3 regions of the Caballeronia sp. LZ029 genome follow, and region 3 is predicted to be linked to each of the others. Evidence: riboswitches for the same ligand, from Rfam matches in the RefSeq annotation. Region 3 holds a riboswitch; each other region holds the start of a gene.

Region 1 (6,329 bases), on a different contig from region 3:
GCTCCGCGCCCGGCGCGGCTTCCGGCTTCGTGCCCTTGCGCTTCAACCATTCGAGAAACTCGAGCACGTTCTGCCACTTCGACTGCGCCTGCCGCTCGTCGTACGCATCGTAGAGATACGACTCGTAGTGGATGGCTTCCATCATGTCGTCGAGCACTTCGGTCGCCGGATCGCGCGCCGCGCGGTCGGACAGCCGCCGAATCCATTCGCAGAATGTGCGTAGCGGCTCGACCTGCCGCGCCGACAGACGCGCCTCGATGCCGCCCATGAACACCGCCTCGAACAGCGACACCTTCGCCGCGCCCGCGAACGCGCCGAGCGCTTCGAGCGTCGTATTGCCGACGCCCCGCCGCGGAGTCGTGATCGCGCGGATGAACGCGGGATCGTCGTCGGGATTGGCGATCAGACGCAGATACGCGATGAGATCCTTGATCTCCGCCTTGTCGAAGAACGACTGCCCGCCCGACAGCACATAAGGAATGCGCTCGCGTCGCAGCACCTGCTCGAAGATGCGCGCCTGAAAGTTGCCGCGATAGAGAATGGCGTAGTCGCGAAACTGCGTGCGCCGCTCGAACTTGTGCGCCGAGAGCCGGAACACCACGGACTCGGCCTCGTGCTCTTCGTCGTTGCAGCCGGTGACGGTGATCGTGTCGCCCATGCCGTGCTCGGACCACAGCTTCTTCTCGAACAGCTTCGGATTGTTCGCGATGACGTTATTCGCCGCCGTCAGAATGCGCACCGTCGAGCGATAGTTCTGCTCCAGCTTGACGACGTGCAGCTTCGGAAAATCCTTGCCGAGCTGCGCGAGGTTTTCGAGGGTCGCGCCGCGCCATCCGTAGATGGCCTGATCGTCGTCGCCGACGGCCGTGAACGCCGCACGCGGGCCGGCAAGCTGCTTCAGCAATTCGTACTGACAGGCGTTGGTGTCCTGATATTCGTCGATCAGCAGATAGCGCAAGCGGTTCTGCCACTTGTCGCGCACCTGCTCGTTCTCGGCGAAAAGCTGCGCGGGCCGTAGGATCAGATCGTCGAAATCGAGCGCCTGATACGCGTGCAGCGTCGCCGCGTAGCTGCGAAAGACGATCGCCGCCTGATGCTCGTCCTCGTTATTCGCGAGCACGGACGCCTGATCCGGCGACACCATCGCGTTCTTCCACAGCGAGATGATCGACTGGATCTTGCGAATCAGGCCCTTGTCGGTCGTGCCGAGCTGTTCCTGCACCATGCCGAAGCAGTCGTCCGAATCCATGATCGAGAACTGCGGCTTCAGTCCGACATGTTCCGCTTCCTGCCGCATGATCTGCACGCCGAGCGAGTGGAAGGTGCAGATCGTCAATTGATTGACGGGAATCTTGCGGCCTTCCTTGCCGGGCGTGGTGAGCGTCTTGCCCTCGAGCAGCTTCGCGGTGCGCTCGCGCATTTCGAGCGCGGCCTTGTTCGTGAAGGTGAGCGCGGCGATGTGCTTCGGCTCGAAGCCGCGTCCTTCGATCAGATGCGCGATCTTCTGCGTGATCACGCGCGTCTTGCCGCTGCCCGCGCCGGCGAGCACGAGACAGGGACCATCGAGATAGCGCACGGCTTCGCTTTGCGCGGCGTTCAGACCAGCGGACATCGTTTTGGGCTTTTGGAGTTCGGGCGCGCTTAGCTGAAAACCTGCGCGCGGAGGAGAGCGCGATGTTAACACGATAGCGGCGGCGCGGTTCCGGCCCCTGTTCGTGCCACAATATCCGATCGAATTCACGACAGGACGATGCCCGCATGAGCACAGCACTGAAAGTCGGCGTAATGGGCTACGGCCTCGCCGGCGCGACGTTTCACGCGCCCGTCATCGAGCACTGCGGCCGGGCGGAAGTCACGGCCATCGCGACGAGCCAGGCCGAACGCGCGTCGGCGGATTATCCGAACGCGCAGATCGTCGCGGACTTCGACGCGCTGCTCGCCGTCGACGGCCTCGAATGCGTGGTCGTGGCGACGCCGAACGACACGCACTTCGATCTCGCGCACCGCGCGTTGTCGGCGGGCAAGCATGTGGTCGTCGACAAGCCGGTCACGCTTTCCGCGCGCGACGCCCGCACGCTCGCCGATCTCGCGCAGCAGAAAGGGCTCGTGTTCGCGCCGTTCCACAATCGCCGCTGGGACGGCGATTTCATGACCGTGCGCGCGCTCGTCGAAAGCGGGCGGCTCGGGCGAGTCACGCATTACGAATCGCATTTCGACCGTTTTCGCCCGAAAGTGCCGCAGCGCTGGCGCGAGGAAGCGGAGCGCGGCGGCGGCCTGCTGTTCGATCTGGGGCCGCATCTGATCGATCAGGCGCTGACGCTCTTCGGCGCGCCGCAGACGGTCACGGCGTTCGTGAAGGCGCATCGCGATCACGCGCACGCGCCGGATTACGTGCATCTCGTGCTCGGTTACGAGGACAAGGAAGTGATCCTGCACGCGAGCGCGCTCGCGGCGCTGGAGCCGCCGCGTTTCGCGATCCACGGCACGCGCGGCAGTTACGTGAAGAACGGGCTCGACACGCAGGAAGATCAGTTGCGTTCCGGCATGCGGCCGGGCAATCCGGAGTTCGCGAAGAATCCGCCGGGCGCGCTGCGCGAAGTCGATGGCGATCACGACCTGCGTCAAGAATTCGCCACGAAAGATGGTGCTTATGTCGAGTTTTATCGCGCGCTGGCGGCGTCGATTCAGGACGGCAAGCCGTTTCCGGTTTCGCCGCAGGACGCGGTTGATACGATGACGATCATCGAGCTGGCGATTCAGAGCGACAGGGAAGGAAGGCGGGTGGAGTTCGCCCGATTGCGCTGACGCGAAGCGGCATCAACATGGTGTGACCGAGTGGAATATGACAAACATTAACTCGCTTTGACTCTTGGAGATGGCGGACAATATTTCTGATTTTCATCTGTCATTTGTCGTGAGGCAGAGTAAAGTCAATAACGGGTCGAATTCGTCATGTCTGTCACATTCAAACATTCCGGTCATCTGGGCGATATCGTCTATTCGCTGCCTGCAATGCGGACGATCGCCCGGCAGTGCGGCGTCCGCGTGACGCTTTACATTCCGAACGACGTCGATTCGGGTTACGGCCCGGACAGGCGTCACCCCGCCGGCGACAAGATGATAGATGACGCGACGTTCGATTTCGTCGCGCCATTGCTGCGGTCTCAGGCTTATATCGAGGCCGTGCATTTCGTTCCCGGCAACGACATTCCATGCGACGCCGTCAACTTCGATGCTTTTCGCGGCGGAAGCGTTAATGTTTTGGCCGGAAACATTAAGGATTACTATTTCAAGATTTTCGCGCTGCTCGCCGAGTCGCCGTCTCGCTGGCCCAAACGGTCCGGCGGAGTCCACTCGTACGCGAAACCCTATGACATCCTGATTGGCCGTTCGATGCGCTATTTGAATCAGGCGATCGATTACGGCGTGCTCGCGCAATTGGACTTGCGTATCGGATTTATCGGACTGGAGAATGAATTTACGGAATTCCGTTCACGCTTTCCTTCCTTGGCGATCGAACATGTGCCGACGCGCCACGCACAGGACGCCTGCGATCGGATTGCGGAGGCGTCGCTCTTTATTGGCAATCAGTCGGTTTTCTTCGCAATCGCCGAAGGATTGCAGTCAAACAGGCTGCTCGAGGTATTCGAACCGGTTCCGAACGTCGTGCCATCCGGGGGCCGCACAGGCCAGTTTCTGACGACCGCGGGGCTGGCGCGGCTGGTCAGCGCCTTTTTTTCACGAACGATCACACTGCCGGATCCCGACGCGGCGTTGAGAAGCGAATATATGCACTGAGCAATACCTGACGCGGTCGCCCGGAATTTCGAACGAAATTGACATTGCGCGAGGCGTCGCGTAAATTCTGCCGCACGCGTCGGGAGAGCGCGTGGTCTCGTTCATGCAGCGAAGATCGCGCCGCCGAAGGGGCACACCCGCAAACTCTCAGGCAAAAGGACCGACTGCGTCGAGGAATTCGTTTCCTCGCACTCTGGAGAGCGGCAGCGGCTTCAACATGAAGCCAGTTGCCCACCGAAGGGGCGCGCGATGAACCATCAGTCACGCTGATGGTTCGCGCAATCTCTCAGGTACCGAGGACAGAGGGGTCACGCATCGCAACCGCTTCGCGGCATGCGCCTTGCGCGCTGCATCAGGCAGCGCGAAAGGCGCATCCGGCCAGGCGAAATGTGCGCTGCGTGGCCTTTTTTGTTTCGCGAACCGAGGCCCTGATGACCGAACTCCAACACACGCCCCTGCACGCCGCCCACCTCGCGCTCAACGCGCGCATGGTCGATTTCGGCGGCTGGGACATGCCCGTCAACTACGGTTCGCAGATCGACGAGCATCGCGCGGTGCGCACCGACGCCGGCATGTTCGACGTATCGCATATGCGCGTCGTCGATTTCGAGGGCGACGCCGTCCGCGAATTCTTCAAGCACGCGATCGCCAATAACGTCGACAAACTCACGACGCCGGGCAAAGCGCTCTACTCGTGCCTGCTCAACGGCAACGGCGGCGTGATCGACGATCTGATCGTCTACTACTTCTCCGAAACGAATTTCCGCGTCGTCGTGAACGCGGGCACGGCGGAGAAGGACATCGCCTGGTTCGGGCAGTTGAACGCCGAAGGCAAATTCAATCTTTCGATTACACCGCGCCGCGATCTCGCGATCATCGCCGTGCAAGGCCCGAACGCGCGCGAAAAGACCTGGCAAGTGCTGCCGGACACGCGCGCGCAAACCGAATCGATCAAGCCGTTCAACGCGGCCGTTTTCCCGTCGACGCAATACGGCGAACTGATGCTCGCGCGCACCGGCTACACCGGCGAGGACGGTTTCGAGATCGTCGTTCCGGCGACGCAAGTCGAGGCGTTGTGGAACGCGCTCGCCGCCGCGGGCGTGAAGCCCGCAGGCCTCGGCGCGCGCGACACGCTGCGCCTCGAAGCCGGCATGAATCTGTACGGCCAGGACATGGACGAGAACGTGTCGCCGCTCGACGCCGGCCTCGCGTGGACCGTCGATCTGAAAACGGAACGCGATTTCGTCGGCCGCAGCGCGCTGGAGGCGAACGGCTCGAAGGCGAATTTCGTCGGGCTCGTGCTGATCAAGGAAAACGGCAAGGCGGGCGGCGTGCTGCGCGCGCATCAGAAAGTCGTCACGCAACACGGCGACGGCGAGATTACGAGCGGCACTTTTTCGCCGTCGATGCAGGAATCCATCGCGTTCGCACGCGTGCCGACGGGCGTTGCCGTCGGGGACACGGTGCAGGTCGTCATCCGCGACAAGCAACTTCCGGCGCGCGTGGTAAAACTTCCGTTCGTGCGCAACGGCCGAGTGTTGGTCGAGCTTTCGTAACGCCGTCGCGCCCGTTCCCTCCGATCAAGAAACTCACGAAAGAACCACGCAAGGAGCATCCAATGAGCATCCCGGCCGATCTGAAATACACCGAATCGCACGAATGGGTCCGCACCGAATCCGATGGCACGCTGACCATCGGCATCACCGATCACGCGCAGGAAGCGCTCGGTGACATCGTGTTCGTCGAACTGCCCGCGGCGGGCAAGACCGTTACGGCGGGCGATGCGATCGCCGTCATCGAATCGGTGAAGGCGGCATCCGACATTTACGCGCCGGTTTCGGGCGAGATCGTCGAATCGAACGACGCGCTCACCTCGGCGCCCGATCAGGTGAACGGCGCGCCGTACGAAAGCTGGCTCTTCAAGATCAAGCCGGCGGGCGACGCCGGTCTGGACAAGCTGCTCGACGCCGAAGGCTACGGCAAGTCGATCGGCGAATAACTCATCTCAATGACGATTGCGGCTCGGTCGCGAGCCGCAATCGCAGGACAAAACATGAAGCTCGAACACCCGGATCGCCTGATGAACCGCACCTCCCTGTCACTCGCCGCGCTCGAATGCCACGACGCATTCGCCGAGCGGCACATCGGCCCCGATGACGCGGACCAGCGCGCAATGCTCGATGCGCTCGGTTTCGCGTCGCGCGCGGCCTTCATCGACGCGGTGATTCCTGAATCGATCCGCCGCAAGGAAACGCTGCCGCTCGGCGCGTTCACGCAGCCGAAAAGCGAGGCGGAAGCGCTCGCGTCGCTGCGCAAGCTGGCGGACGAGAATCTGGTGTTTCGAACCTGGATCGGACAGGGTTACTACGGCACGCACACGCCGGCGGTGATCCTGCGCAACGTGCTCGAAAATCCGGCGTGGTACACGGCATACACGCCGTATCAGCCGGAGATTTCGCAAGGCCGTCTCGAAGCGCTGCTCAATTTCCAGCAGATGGTGATGGATCTGACGGGCCTCGCGATGGCGAACG
Region 2 (6,329 bases), on a different contig from region 3:
GAACACGTTGGAATGGCTCTTGCCAACTCGCCGCAGCAGTGTCATGGCTTCTGCTGCCGCCGTCCCTTCGTCGAGCATCGACGCGTTTGCGACATCAAGGCCGGTCAAATCGGTGACCATCTGCTGAAAGTTCAGCATTGCCTCAAGTCGACCTTGAGAAATCTCTGGCTGATACGGCGTATATGCCGTGTACCATGCCGGATTCTCCAAGATGTTGCGCAGAATGACCTTCGGCGTGTGCGTGCCGTAGTAGCCCTGTCCAATGAAGTTCTTCAGAACCTTGTTTTTTTGTGCAATTTGCAGCAAGGAAGCGAGCGCCTCCTCTTCCGGCAGACCTCCCGCAAACTGTTCGAGCGCGAGCGGCTCGCGTCGGCGGATGGCTTCGGGCACGATGTCGTCAATCAACTCTGCCCTCGTCCGATAACCAAGCTCGCGAAGCATTGCTTCTTGGTCTTCCAAATTCGGGCCGACATGTCGGGCAACAAATGCGTCGCGCGCTTCGAGCGACTCGAGCTGCTCGTCGTGCAGAAACTTCGGATGTGGTTCGTTCATAGTCCCTTACCTAGAGAGTTACGAATGGGCGCGCGAACTTATTCGAGGCCGTGGGCGTAGTCATCGGCAGACAAAAGCGGAGCGAGTTGCTGCTCGCCATCGAAGGAAATCTTGAAGAGCCAGTTCTCGTAGGGCGCTTCCATCATGGTGTCGGGCGAGTTCTTGACGGTCTCGTTGATGGCCGTTACCTTCCCCGTCAGCGGAGCATAAATGTCAGACGCAGCCTTCACCGACTCGACCAACGCGCAAGCCGAACCCGCAGTAACATCCGCGCCAACGTTCGGGAGCTCCACGAACACGATGTCACCGAGTGCCTCGCCGGCGTGCGACGTCAATCCGATGGCAGCGATACCGTCGGGGCCAACTCGAATCCACTCGTGGGAGGCGGTGTAACGAAGCTCTTGCGGAAAATCCATGTTCTTCTCCAATGTTCTTTGTATGGCACTCGTATAAGAGGCCGTTATAAGTGAGGCTCAGACTTGTGAGAGGACGCCGCCATTTCGGACGAACGGCAAGCGGACGGCGACGGCGGCCAGTTCTCTTCCTCGAACGGAAATAACCAATTCGTCGCCCGGCTTGACCGACATGGGAACTCGAACTATTGCGATTGGACGTTGCATCGTGGGACTGAAGGTGCCACTCGTTACGACCCCTTCCCCACCTGCTACGTGAATGGCCTGTCCCGCTCGCGGAATCCCGCCTTCGCCGAACACGACGGCACCTATCGTCTGCGCTGAAACGCCGCGATGTTCAACGCCTTGTCGACCCATGTACTCACGGTCTGATTTCAAATCGACGGTCCATGCAAGGCCGGCATCGAGCGGGGAGACTGTCTCGTCCATGTCTTGGCCATAGAGATTCATGCCTGCTTCAAGCCGCAAGGTGTCACGCGCGCCGAGGCCGGCCGGACGGATGCCGTTTTCAGACAGCGTCTTCCAAAGCAGCGGAGCGGCATCGGCCCTCGAAACTATCTCGAAGCCATCTTCACCGGTGTAGCCAGTTCTCGAAACCATGAGTTCGCCGAAGGTCGAATCACTAACGAGGGCTGCATTGAATGGCTTCAACTCATCTGTGAGGGATTTTGTCGTTGGAACCGCACGCCAGAACTTCTCTCGAGCTTGTGGACCCTGCACCGCGATGATGGCGAGCGCCAATTCCGGGCTGGCCAAATCGCCGCGGCGCGGTACGAGCGTCACCTTCAGATTGCTCCGTGCTATGACAGCTCGAATCCAGGAAATATCAGTGATTGCGGTGGACGCGTTGATGACGAGACGAAACCAAACTTCATTCAGGAAAGTGATGATGAGGTCGTCTACGACGCCGCCCTGTTGATTGAGCATGCATGTGTAAAGCGCCTTACCTGCGACCTTGAGCTTATCGACGTTGTTCGCGACGAGCCTGCGAAGAAGCTCTCGCGTATCGGGACCGCTCAAATCAACGACGCACATGTGCGAGACGTCGAACATCCCGGCGTCAGTGCGGACCGCATGATGTTCTTCAATCTGGGAGCCGTAATTGACGGGCATCTGCCACCCGCCAAAATCGACCATTCGTGCACCGGCCTCTGTGTGGCTAGCTGCGAGCGGCGTGCGCAGCAAACTGCTAACGGTATTGGCCATATCTCTTCGAGGTTGACAGAATGAAACGCATCCGTAGGGATGTCTTTTTCTCTGTCCTTGGTACCTGAGAGATTAGAGTCGCTTCGCGACCTTGCCCCTTCGGTGGACCTGATTTCAGGTCTCTCTCCAGAGATTTCGCTGATGTATAGATGCAATCAGCAACCAAGCCGTCCTTTTGCCTGAGAGTTTTAAGTCCCCTTCGGCGACGCTGTGCGTTCTCTCCGGCTTGGTTAAAACAACTATATTTGACTCTGGCTATTCAAGTCAAGTTACTTGCCTTAGAGGAAACACTTATTCCTCCTCATGTCACACATGCCATTCAAAGGCCTGACGTTTCCTCTGCGAGCGCCTAGTAGAGTGGGTCGTTGCTAATGCTCTGGATGATGGAGCGATAGAGCGTCACGCTTTCGGCAATTTTGTGGACGTAGCAATACTCGTCTGTCTGGTGAGCCATCTTGGGCTCACCAGGTCCCAAAATAATTGTTGGCGGATTTCCGGTTGCAGGTAACAAGACGCTGCCGTCAGTAAAGTACGGCACCGCGCGAGCAACGATAGGCTGGTGATGGAGCGATTCGCATAGCCCGAACACCCTCTTGACCGCCAACGCTTCGGGGTCGGTACTTAACGGCGGCACATCGACCATCGACGTCAGGCCAATGTCATCGGTCAAAAAACGAGACAGTCGTGTGCAGATGCATTGATGGTCCATGCCCGGAACTGTGCGGAAGTCCACCTCGAATTCCGCTCGGTCGGGAACAGAGTTCACGTTCGTGCCGGCCTTGAAGGTGCCGACGTTCATGGTGGCGTGGCCCATCAACGGATGCGTCGACTCCTCGATTCCAAAGCCGCGTATCTTCTGAATGGCCTGAGTCGCCTTATAGATAGCGTTGTCGCCCTGCTCCGGCATAGCGCCATGCGCTGTCTTGCCGGTAGCAGACGCACGGACCCAAAGCGCCCCTTTGTGCCCGACAAAAGGATAGTTCGCCGTCATTTCTCCGACAAGGAGAAGACTGAGTGGCTTCAACAGCCCGGAGGAGCCCGCAAGCGCCTTCGCGCCATCGCATCCGGTCTCCTCACCTCCCGTGATAATCAGTTGGACGCCGTTTCCCTCACGTAGCTCCTCGATGCTTTGCGAGCAAGCAGCGACGAACGCCGCAATGCCTCCCTTCATATCGCTGGTTCCACGGCCGTAAACACGCCCTTCACTTTCAATCGCGCCAAAAGGGTCGAAGTTCCACTTCCGCGTCCCCAACGGCACAACATCAAAATGCCCCGTAAATCCGATGGGTTTCCCACCTTGCCGGCCGTGGATGTTTGCGACTAGGTTAAATCGACCAGCTCCGAACGAATGCAAGTGGACTTCGAAACCAATGTCAGCGAGCACTTCCGCAAGGTATTTCGCACATGCTTCTTCGTTGCCAGGGGGATTTATTGACGGTATGCGGACAAGGTCCTTAGTCAGAGCCAGTGCTTCAACGGGCGTGGCCGTAAGCAGTTTCACTGAAGCATCCATTTGACTATCTCCGTAAATCGTTCTTTTCGGCAACACTCAGCCATCCGCCAAACAGCGTTTGGCGGAGGTAATCTCTAAGGTTAGTTCAGTGGCAGCGAGGAGTTACTTCATCCATCTAGGAGCACCTGGGCGGCGAACCGGTCGACCGCCAATTGTCCTGCCGGCTCCAAGTGGCATCGCTGCATTTCGACCCTCATTTCCGAGCCCTTTCTCTCCCGCGAGTCGCATGAAGACACGAAGCGAACGCTCGATGAGGGATGCTTCGAGGTTGTTGACGATGAATGTCAGGTGGGATTGCTGCGGCGTCGCTCCCCATTCGTTATGGTGCTTCGGAGGAAACACCATATGCTGTACAGCATGAAACTCGACAGGGCCGCCTTCCGATTGCGAAACCCACAAAAGTCCCTTCACTCGCAAGACATCCGAGCCATGCCGGTGGAGCAACCACGTCAACCAAACTCCAAAGGCAGTCCAATCGAGTGGCTGCTCAATAACCAGCCCGAAGCTGGTGATACCGGTGTTAAGCAAGTGAACGCGTGTGCCCGAGAGATTCCGAGCAGGCTCGATATTCCGAGCGGCACGGACTTGGTCCAAAAGCATCGAGACAACTTCGTTACGTTCCGGCGTTTTCGGAACCAGTACCTTTGCGTCGGAGTTGACTGCCTTAATTTCGGCAGCAAGTCGCTCGACATGACCTGGCGCATTGCAAAGGTCCATCTTGGTGACAATCACAACATCAGCAAGCGCGACCTGACGAGCAGCGTCCGTGAAACGATTGAGCGTCTCCGTGCCCAACGCCGCGTCGACAGTCGCAACTACACTCGTGAGCTCGAAACGCGACCGGAGTACGGGCGACGACTGAAAGGTTTGAATTAGCGGAGCGGGGTCCGCCAGTCCACTCGTCTCCACATACAAGTGCTCGAACGGAGGAATCACACCCTCTTCTTCCTGCTCAAGAAGATGTCTGACGGCTTCTTCGATGTCTTCCCGAACCGAACAGCAGATGCAGCCGCCGGCCACGACAGCTACGCGTTCCGACGTGAATCGAAGGAGGTGGTTGTCAATGCCGACCTCGCCGAATTCGTTGACAAGAACGGCAGACCTCGCGTTCTGCGGATGCACAAGCATCTGGTTCAAAAGCGTCGTCTTACCGCTTCCTAGGAACCCTGTTATGACTGTCGCTTCGCGGAGACTCATTGCTGCCCCAACATGGATTTTTCGAGGCTGTTGAGGAGATTCTCGTCTAGCGGGTCAGTCGGAAGTGCGGAGACCGCATCCGCCGCATTCCAGACCCCACTCAGATTGAAGACGTTCGCGCTTTTGCCATCACGATTGGTGACGACGTAAGAGCTGCCGCCCCAGTCATTCACGGAGATTCCATAGTGGACTAGTGTGCGATTCACGATTCCCACGAGAAAGTCTCGCTCCTCGCGACGGGTCATCGGTCTGCCGTTGACAGCAAACTCAGACTTGCCAGCAACGTCGTTCCACCCATTGCTAGCGTTCAGCGCAGCACACAGCCCACACATGGAATCCTCCCCTACGTCGATTAACGCGACTTCTGGAAGTAGTCGCCAGAGAGCTCGGGGAGACGGCCTTCGTAGAACGGCAGATGGTCGACGCGCGGGTCGTACTTCCCTTCGTCAATCATCTTCCGCACATACGCAGCCACTTCTTCACCGGTCGCGAACCACACGTTGCCCTTGGCCTGCATCTTGCCAATCATCTCGGAGAACATCATCATCCGAGCGACCTGCCCCGTACAGAACGGGTGGAAGCAATTGACCCAGATGCCGCCGTGCTCCCACATTGCATAGAACTCGGCCATGTAGACCTCCATCGCGTATTGCGGCGATGCAATCGGCATCATGAAGTCGAGGTCATGGTTGTGAACGAACTGCGGCCAGTCGTCCAGTTGCCAACGAGACGGCAGTTCGATGAGGCTTCCCTTCGCGGATTTGATGACATACGGATTGTCATCGCCCATCAACGACGTGTCCCACTTGAATCCTTCTTCCGCGAGGATATCGGTGGACACCTTCGAGTACTTGTACCAAGGAGCGCGGTAGCCAACCGGACGCTTGCCGGCAATTTTCGCGATTGCGTCGGCGCCCTTGACCGTCCAGAAACGCTCCTCTTCTGCCGACAATTCGTTGGGGTATTCGTGCAGATAGCCATGCAGCGCCACTTCATGGCCGTTCTTCACCATGAGTTCGATGGCTTCCGGGTATCGTTCTGCGCACCAGCCCGGAACGAAAAACGTCTGCTTGACGCCGAACGACTTGCAAACGTCGATGATTCGCGGCACGCCAATTTGCGGGCCATAGCGAAGCATGGAGTTTGTCGACAGACGCGTGTCGGCGTCGTTCGGATGAGCGAGGTGCAAAATGCTGTCCGAGTCCATGTCCCACGTGAACACGACTGCACAGCGAGCCCCGTTCGGCCAGGGGAAGGGATTCTTAATCATGTTTTCTCGGTCCTATTGGTGAACTGTTACTGGTTGGTGACTGCCACGCCGTCGACCTGGACACGCTGGCCCGGACGAGGCAAAGCCTCGACTCGTACGATGGAGACTACCGTCTTCCCTTTTTCAAGGAAGTTCTCCAGCGTGCCGGCAACAAGTTCCATATCTCGAGCCGCTGACT
Region 3 (6,329 bases):
GCCCGGTGTTGTAGAACACGCCCGGACGCTTGCCCTGCCCGACCTTCGGCAGCATGCTCGGCAACATCGGGCGCAAGCCGCTCCACGGAATCACGCGCGCGGTCGATACATCGGGGAAATGACGCCGCGTCCATTCGACGAGCGGCGCGATGCGATCTGCGCGGATATCGCGATTGAAGCCGTTCAGCTCCGCCGTGCCCGCCACGCGGAAACGGTCCGCGCCGAGCCGGCTCGTGACGATTTTCGCGCGGTCGTCGAGCAGGCTGACCCACGGCGCGTGATCGCGGCTGCGGGCGTCGTCGAGGCAGACGGTGATCGAATAGCCCTTGACCGGATAGACGTTGAGATGATCGCCCGCCATCGATGCGAACGCACGGCTGCCGACGCCCGCGCAGATCACGATGCCGTCGAACTGGAGCGCCTGCGTCTCGCCCGCATGCTCGACGCTCAGCGCGAGCCGCCCCGCCTGTTCGTCGATCGAGGTCACCGACGTGTCGTAGCGGAACTCGACACCGCGCCGCGCGCATGCATCGGCGAGTCCGCGCGTGAACTTGTGGATGTCGCCGGTGGAATCGGACGGCGTGAAGAAGCCGCCATGAAACGCACCGCGAAAGGTCGGCTCGATCGATGCGATCTCTTCCGGCGTGACCGCGTGACGGTCGAGGCCCGCGCCGGTGAGGATCTCGTTCACTTTCGCTGCGGCGTCGAACTCCTTGCGGCTCGCGTAGAAATGCAGGATGCCGCGCCGTTCGAGATCGAAGTCGATTTTCTCGTCCCGCGCGATGCGAAACAGATGCTCGCGCGCCGCGATCGCAAGACGCACGGTCTCGGCCGTATTCGCACGATAGTTCGGAATCTGCCGCAGGAACTCGCCCATCCAGCTGTACTTGTGCCAGCCCGGCCGCGGATTCATCAGGAGGGGCGCGTCGCGCGTGAACATCCACTTCAGGCCTTTCAGCACGGTGGCGCGGCTGTTCCACACTTCGGCATTGCTCGCCGACAGTTGCCCGCCATTGGCGAAGGACGTTTCCATCGCCGCATAGCGATGCCGCTCGATGACAGTGACGTGAAACCCGCGCTGCGCAAGGGCGTAAGCGGTCGTGACGCCGGTGATCCCGGCGCCGATGATGGCGATTCGTGACATGACATGATCCAGATTGATTGAGCATCGCCGGCCTTGGCCACATGCCGCAGCCGGCACCGATGCCCCATCTGTCCATGTACCTGAGAGTTTCGCCCGCGTGCCGCCCGACGTTCACGTCGGCAGCCGGGGCTCCCCTTCGGTGGGCGCATAAAAGCGCCGCTCTCCAGATGTTCCAGCGCGCACGGTCCTTTTGCCTGAGAGTTTCCGGGGCGGTTGCTCCGTCGGCGTCGTCGCGAGGACGAACTCTTCCGTGACGCTTTGTCGAACGCTTGCACAATACCGGTACGAAATGCGCATGGCAAGCCCCCGCCGACACGTTGACAGAACGCGGCCCTCGCCCTCAGACTCCCGTCGTCCGTTATTCGCTGCTCAAAATATGCCGTCTTCCCAGTTGTCCGTCTATTTTTTCGCCCAGGCCGCGGTGATCGTGCTCGCGAGCCAGTTCGTCGGCAGGCTCGCGCAGCGTGTGGGTCAGCCGCAAGTCGTCGGCGAGATGATCGCGGGCGTGCTGCTCGGCCCGTCGCTCTTCGGGATGCTGCTGCCGCACTGGCAACAGGCGCTCTTTCCCAAGGCGACGATGGGCACGCTCTACGTCGCCGCGCAGCTCGGCGTCGGGCTCTACATGTTTCTCGTCGGCACGGAGTTTCGCGCGGACCATTTCCGCGCCCGCGCGAAGAGCGCGATGAGCGTGTCGATCGCGGGCATCGTCGCGCCGTTCGCGCTCGCGTTCGCGCTGACGCCGTGGCTGCAAACGATCCCCGGTCTCTTCGCGGAAAAGGTGCGGCTCTACGAGGCGTCGCTCTTTCTCGGCGCAGCAATCGCGATCACCGCCTTTCCGATGCTCGCGCGCATCATCCACGAACGCGGGCTGACGGGCACGTCGCTCGGCACGCTCGCGCTCACCGCAGGCGCATTCGACGATGCCGCCGCGTGGTGCATCCTCGCGATCGTGCTCGCGAGCTTCGGCGGCTCATGGATGGGCGCATATGCGGCGATCGGCGGCGGCGCGGCTTTCGCGCTCTTCATGATCTTCGCCGGCGGCAAGTTGCTGCGCCGGCTCGCTGCCGGATTGAATCCACACGCGCCGTTGCCCACGAGCGTGCTCGCCGCCGTGCTGGCGCTGTTTTCGCTCTGCGCATTCGCGATGGACGCCATCGGCATTCATGCAGTCTTTGGCGGCTTTCTGCTCGGCGTCGCGCTGCCGCGCGGCCCGCTGACGGAAAAGCTGCGCGACATGCTGCAGCCCTTCGTCGTCGTGTTCCTGCTGCCGATGTTCTTCACCTACTCGGGCCTCAACACGCGGCTCGACATGCTGATGGACCCGGCCATCATGCTCGCGGCCGTGGTGATCCTGCTCGCGTCGTTCGGCGGCAAGGGCATCGCATGCTGGGCGGCCGCGCGCGCGAACGGCGAGCCTTCCGGCGACGCGATGGCCATCGGCGCGCTGATGAACGCGCGCGGGCTGATGGAGCTCATCATCATCAACATCGGACTTGCGGCGGGCGTCATCCTGCCCGGACTGTTTTCGATTCTCGTGCTGATGGCCGTGCTCAGCACGCTGATGGCCACGCCGCTCTTCAACTGGATCGTGCGCCGCGATGCGGCGCTGCGCTCGGCCATCGCGCGTTAGCGGATCAGAGCGCGGGCTTAGAATAGCGGGACCCACACGTATCTCGTCTAGCCCATCATGCGCTCCTGGCGACTCGACCGCGTCTCCTCGAACGGGCAGCTGGATCTCAGCCGCGCGACGGAGCTCGTATCGTCGATCGGCAGCGAGGATTCCAACGCGCTCGCCGCCGAAGTGCTGAAGCTGCTCGGCGACGTCGCCGCGATCTCGCAATGCACGATCTTCGCGTATGAATTCGGCAACCGGCCGCGCACGGTGTCGGTGGCGGATCATCGCGGCGGGCGTTTCCTGCGCGATGTCGCCGACACTTACGCGCGCCATTTCTACGCGCTCGACGGCAATCAGAAGATCGTTTCCTCGGCACGCAACGAGAAGCCCGGCTCCATGCTCGTGCTGCATCGGCAGACGAGCGAGGATATCGCCAACGAGGCGTATCGCGCGGCGTGTTATCACCAGCCGAACGTGTCGGATCGCGTGTCGCTGCTCGTGCAGCCGGGCGCGGACCTGTGGCTCTCCGTGAACCTGTATCGCGACACGCGCTTCGGCAATTACCATCCACGCGAGATCGCGCTGATCGAAGCGATGGCGCCGCTCATCGCGCACGCGGCGAAGCATCATTACGCGATCTGCGGGCAGCGCGACATGCCGATCTCGCATCTGATGCTCGCGCGCGTGCGCGGCCTGTGCCCCGAACTTTCCAAGCGCGAACTCGACGTGCTCACCGGCGTGCTCGAAGGCCGCACCGCGCAGGAAATCGGCGATGCGATGGGCATCAAGGCGACGAGCGTCGTCACGTATCAGAAGCGCGCATACCGCAGGCTCGGCATTTCGAGCCAGCGGCAACTGTTCGCGCTGTGCATCGGGCCGGGCAAGGTCTGACAATTCTTCGAACGTATCCGTGTTTTCCCCGATCCGCTGACGGCCTCGCGCTGTACCCAAATTGAGGACAGGCGGCCCGATCCCGCGCTTCATACTCCGACGCATCAGATGTCCGACACAGCGACACGACCGGAGACGACAGCATGGAATCCACCCGCGCAAGCGGCGCATTGAACGCGACGCCCCTACCCCGCACGCACGAACAACCGGTGATCGCGAAAGTCTCGCGGCATCTGCTGTGGTTCCTCTTCGTGCTGTTCTTCTTCTCGTTTCTGGACCGCATCAACATCGGCTTCGCGGGCCTGACGATGATGAAGGACCTCGGCCTCACGAGCACGCAATTCGGCCTCGCGACGACGCTCTTCTATGTCGCCTACATCGCGTTCGGCATTCCTAGCAACATCGTGCTCGCGCGCATCGGCGCACGCCGATGGATCGGCACGATCATGATCGCGTGGGGCCTCGCATCGACGGCCACGATGTTCGCGACGAGCCCCACGTCGCTCTATGTATTGCGCGTGCTGGTCGGCGTGACGGAAGCGGGCTTTCTGCCCGGCATCCTGCTCTACCTCACGTACTGGTTTCCCGGCGCATACCGTGCGCGCGCCAATGCGCTTTTCATGATCGCGATGCCCGTGACCGCGGCGGTCGGCTCGGCGCTTTCCGGCTTCATTCTCGGGCTCGACGGCACGCTCGGCCTGAAGGGCTGGCAATGGCTCTTCCTGCTCGAAGGCTTGCCGTCGGCGCTGCTCGGCCTCGTCGTGTATCGCTATCTCGACGACAGTCCCGCCACCGCGCGCTGGCTCGATGCCGACGAAAAGCGCGCGCTCGCCGCCACGCTCGCCTCCGAACATTCCGGCGCCGCGACCACGCCGACGCAGCACGTGCCGGGCACGGGCATCGTCGCGGAACTGCTTTCGCCGACCGTGGTGAAGTTCGCGATCGCATACTTCTGCCTCGTGAACACGCTCGCGATGGTCGCGGTATGGACGCCGCTCATCGTCAAGAGCTTCAGCCCCGATGCGAGCAACCGCACGATCGGCCTGCTCGCGGCGATTCCGCAAATCTGCACGATCGTCGCGATGATCGTGTGGGGCCGCCGCTCGGATCGCAAGCAGGAGCGCAAATGGCATCTGATGCTGCCGATGCTCTTCTCCGCCGCGGGCTGGCTCTGCACCGCATGTTCGACGAACCCCGCGTTGCGTATGCTCGGCGTGTGCCTCGCGTCGGCGGGTTCGTACACGGCGATGTCGATCTTCTGGACCACGCCCGATCACGCGTTGAGCTTTAAAGCGCGCGCCATCGGCATCGCGGTCATCAATGCGACCGGCAACATCAGCTCGGCGCTCAATCCGCTGATCGTCGGCTGGCTGAAGGACGCGACGCACAGCTTCACGTCGGGGCTGATCTATTCGGCGGTATTGCTCGCGCTCGGCGCGCTCGTCGTGATGATGTTGCCGATCACGCAAAACAAAGCGCAAGCCGTCTAAGGAATCACGCAAGGAGCACTGGATGAACAAGCCATTCAAGCCGTATCCGTTCACGGCGAAACAGTATGCGGCGCGCGTTCCGGCGCTGGAAAAAGGCGTCGATGCGAAGCGTCATGACGTGACGATCGTCGGCGGCGGCCCCGTCGGGCTCGCGATTGCGCTCGGGCTCGCGAATCACGGCGTGCGCTCGGTGCTGATCGAAGCGGACGATTCGGTGTGTCACGGCAGCCGCGCGATCTGCATCTCGCGGCGCAGCCTGGAGATCATCGAACGTCTCGGCGCGCTCGACGGTTTTCTGAAAACAGGCCTGCCGTGGACGGGTGGCCGAAGCTTCTATCGCGACACGGAAGTGCTGCATTTCACGATGCCGCAAGACGAAAACCAGAAGCTGCCGCCGATGGTCAATCTCGCGCAGTATCACATCGAACAGTTTCTGCTCGATGCCGCCGAGAAGCGCGCCGAGCTCATCGATATTCGCTGGCAGACACGCGTGAAATCGATCGACGCGCGCGACGATGGCGCGACGCTGCAACTCACGACACCCGATGGCGATTACGCGCTGGAAACCGGCTGGGTCGTCGCGAGCGACGGCGGCCGCAGCACGATACGCGAAGCGCTCGGCCTTCAACTCAAGGGCACGAGTTATGAAGGCCGTTATGTGATCGTCGATATCGAACTCGAAAGCGAGCGGCCGACGGAGCGGCTCGCGTACTTCGATCCATCGTCGAATCCGGGCTCGACCGTGCTCGTGCACAAACAGCCCGACAACGTATGGCGCATCGACTATCAACTGCGCGACGGCGAAGATGCCGACGAAGCCGTGAGGCCCGATAACGTCATCCCGCGCGTACAAAGCCTGCTCGACATGATGGGCGAAACGGGCGCATGGTCGCCGATCTGGATCACGATCTACAAGGCCAATGCGCTGACGCTGGAACGCTATCGCCATCAGCGCGTGATGTTCGCGGGCGATGCCGCGCATCTCGTGCCGATCTTCGGCGTGCGCGGCGCGAACTCCGGTATCGACGATGCCGACAACATCGCGTGGAAGCTCGCGCTCGTCGTAAAGGGACTCGCGTCCGATACGTTGCTCGACAGCTATTCGGATGAGCGCGTCGCCGCCACGCACGAGAATCTGAGCTACGGCACGAAGAGCACGGAGTTCATGGCGCCGCCTTCGTTCGCATTC

What was found. A riboswitch is a leader RNA that binds a small molecule or an ion and turns the genes downstream of it on or off. The one in region 3 is predicted to bind glycine.
Region 1: linked by a shared signal. The riboswitch ahead of gcvT (glycine cleavage system aminomethyltransferase GcvT) and the one ahead of QCE73_RS18495 (D-amino acid dehydrogenase) in region 3 are both predicted to bind glycine.
Region 2: linked by a shared signal. The riboswitch ahead of gcvT (glycine cleavage system aminomethyltransferase GcvT) and the one ahead of QCE73_RS18495 (D-amino acid dehydrogenase) in region 3 are both predicted to bind glycine.

The regions. Positions count from the first base shown of each region.
Region 1 is NZ_JARUXO010000001.1:3,007,172-3,013,500, reverse strand. It holds gene QCE73_RS14215 (UvrD-helicase domain-containing protein) at 1-1,612, opposite strand, end outside; gene QCE73_RS14210 (oxidoreductase) at 1,759-2,805, shown strand; gene QCE73_RS14205 (hypothetical protein) at 2,953-3,798, shown strand; glycine riboswitch at 3,869-3,972, shown strand; glycine riboswitch at 3,982-4,111, shown strand; gene gcvT (glycine cleavage system aminomethyltransferase GcvT) at 4,230-5,354, shown strand; gene gcvH (glycine cleavage system protein GcvH) at 5,417-5,797, shown strand; gene gcvP (aminomethyl-transferring glycine dehydrogenase) at 5,852-6,329, shown strand, end outside.
Region 2 is NZ_JARUXO010000104.1:9,185-15,513, forward strand. It holds gene gcvP (aminomethyl-transferring glycine dehydrogenase) at 1-552, opposite strand, end outside; gene gcvH (glycine cleavage system protein GcvH) at 591-968, opposite strand; gene gcvT (glycine cleavage system aminomethyltransferase GcvT) at 1,026-2,171, opposite strand; glycine riboswitch at 2,213-2,311, opposite strand; glycine riboswitch at 2,329-2,406, opposite strand; gene QCE73_RS38450 (M20 family metallopeptidase) at 2,521-3,684, opposite strand; gene QCE73_RS38455 (GTP-binding protein) at 3,787-4,881, opposite strand; gene QCE73_RS38460 (hypothetical protein) at 4,878-5,054, opposite strand; gene QCE73_RS38465 (polysaccharide deacetylase) at 5,234-6,151, opposite strand; gene QCE73_RS38470 (RidA family protein) at 6,178-6,329, opposite strand, start outside.
Region 3 is NZ_JARUXO010000002.1:802,859-809,187, forward strand. It holds gene QCE73_RS18495 (D-amino acid dehydrogenase) at 1-1,144, opposite strand, end outside; glycine riboswitch at 1,210-1,314, opposite strand; glycine riboswitch at 1,317-1,405, opposite strand; gene QCE73_RS18500 (cation:proton antiporter) at 1,521-2,774, shown strand; gene QCE73_RS18505 (helix-turn-helix transcriptional regulator) at 2,832-3,650, shown strand; gene QCE73_RS18510 (MFS transporter) at 3,794-5,140, shown strand; gene QCE73_RS18515 (FAD-dependent oxidoreductase) at 5,163-6,329, shown strand, end outside.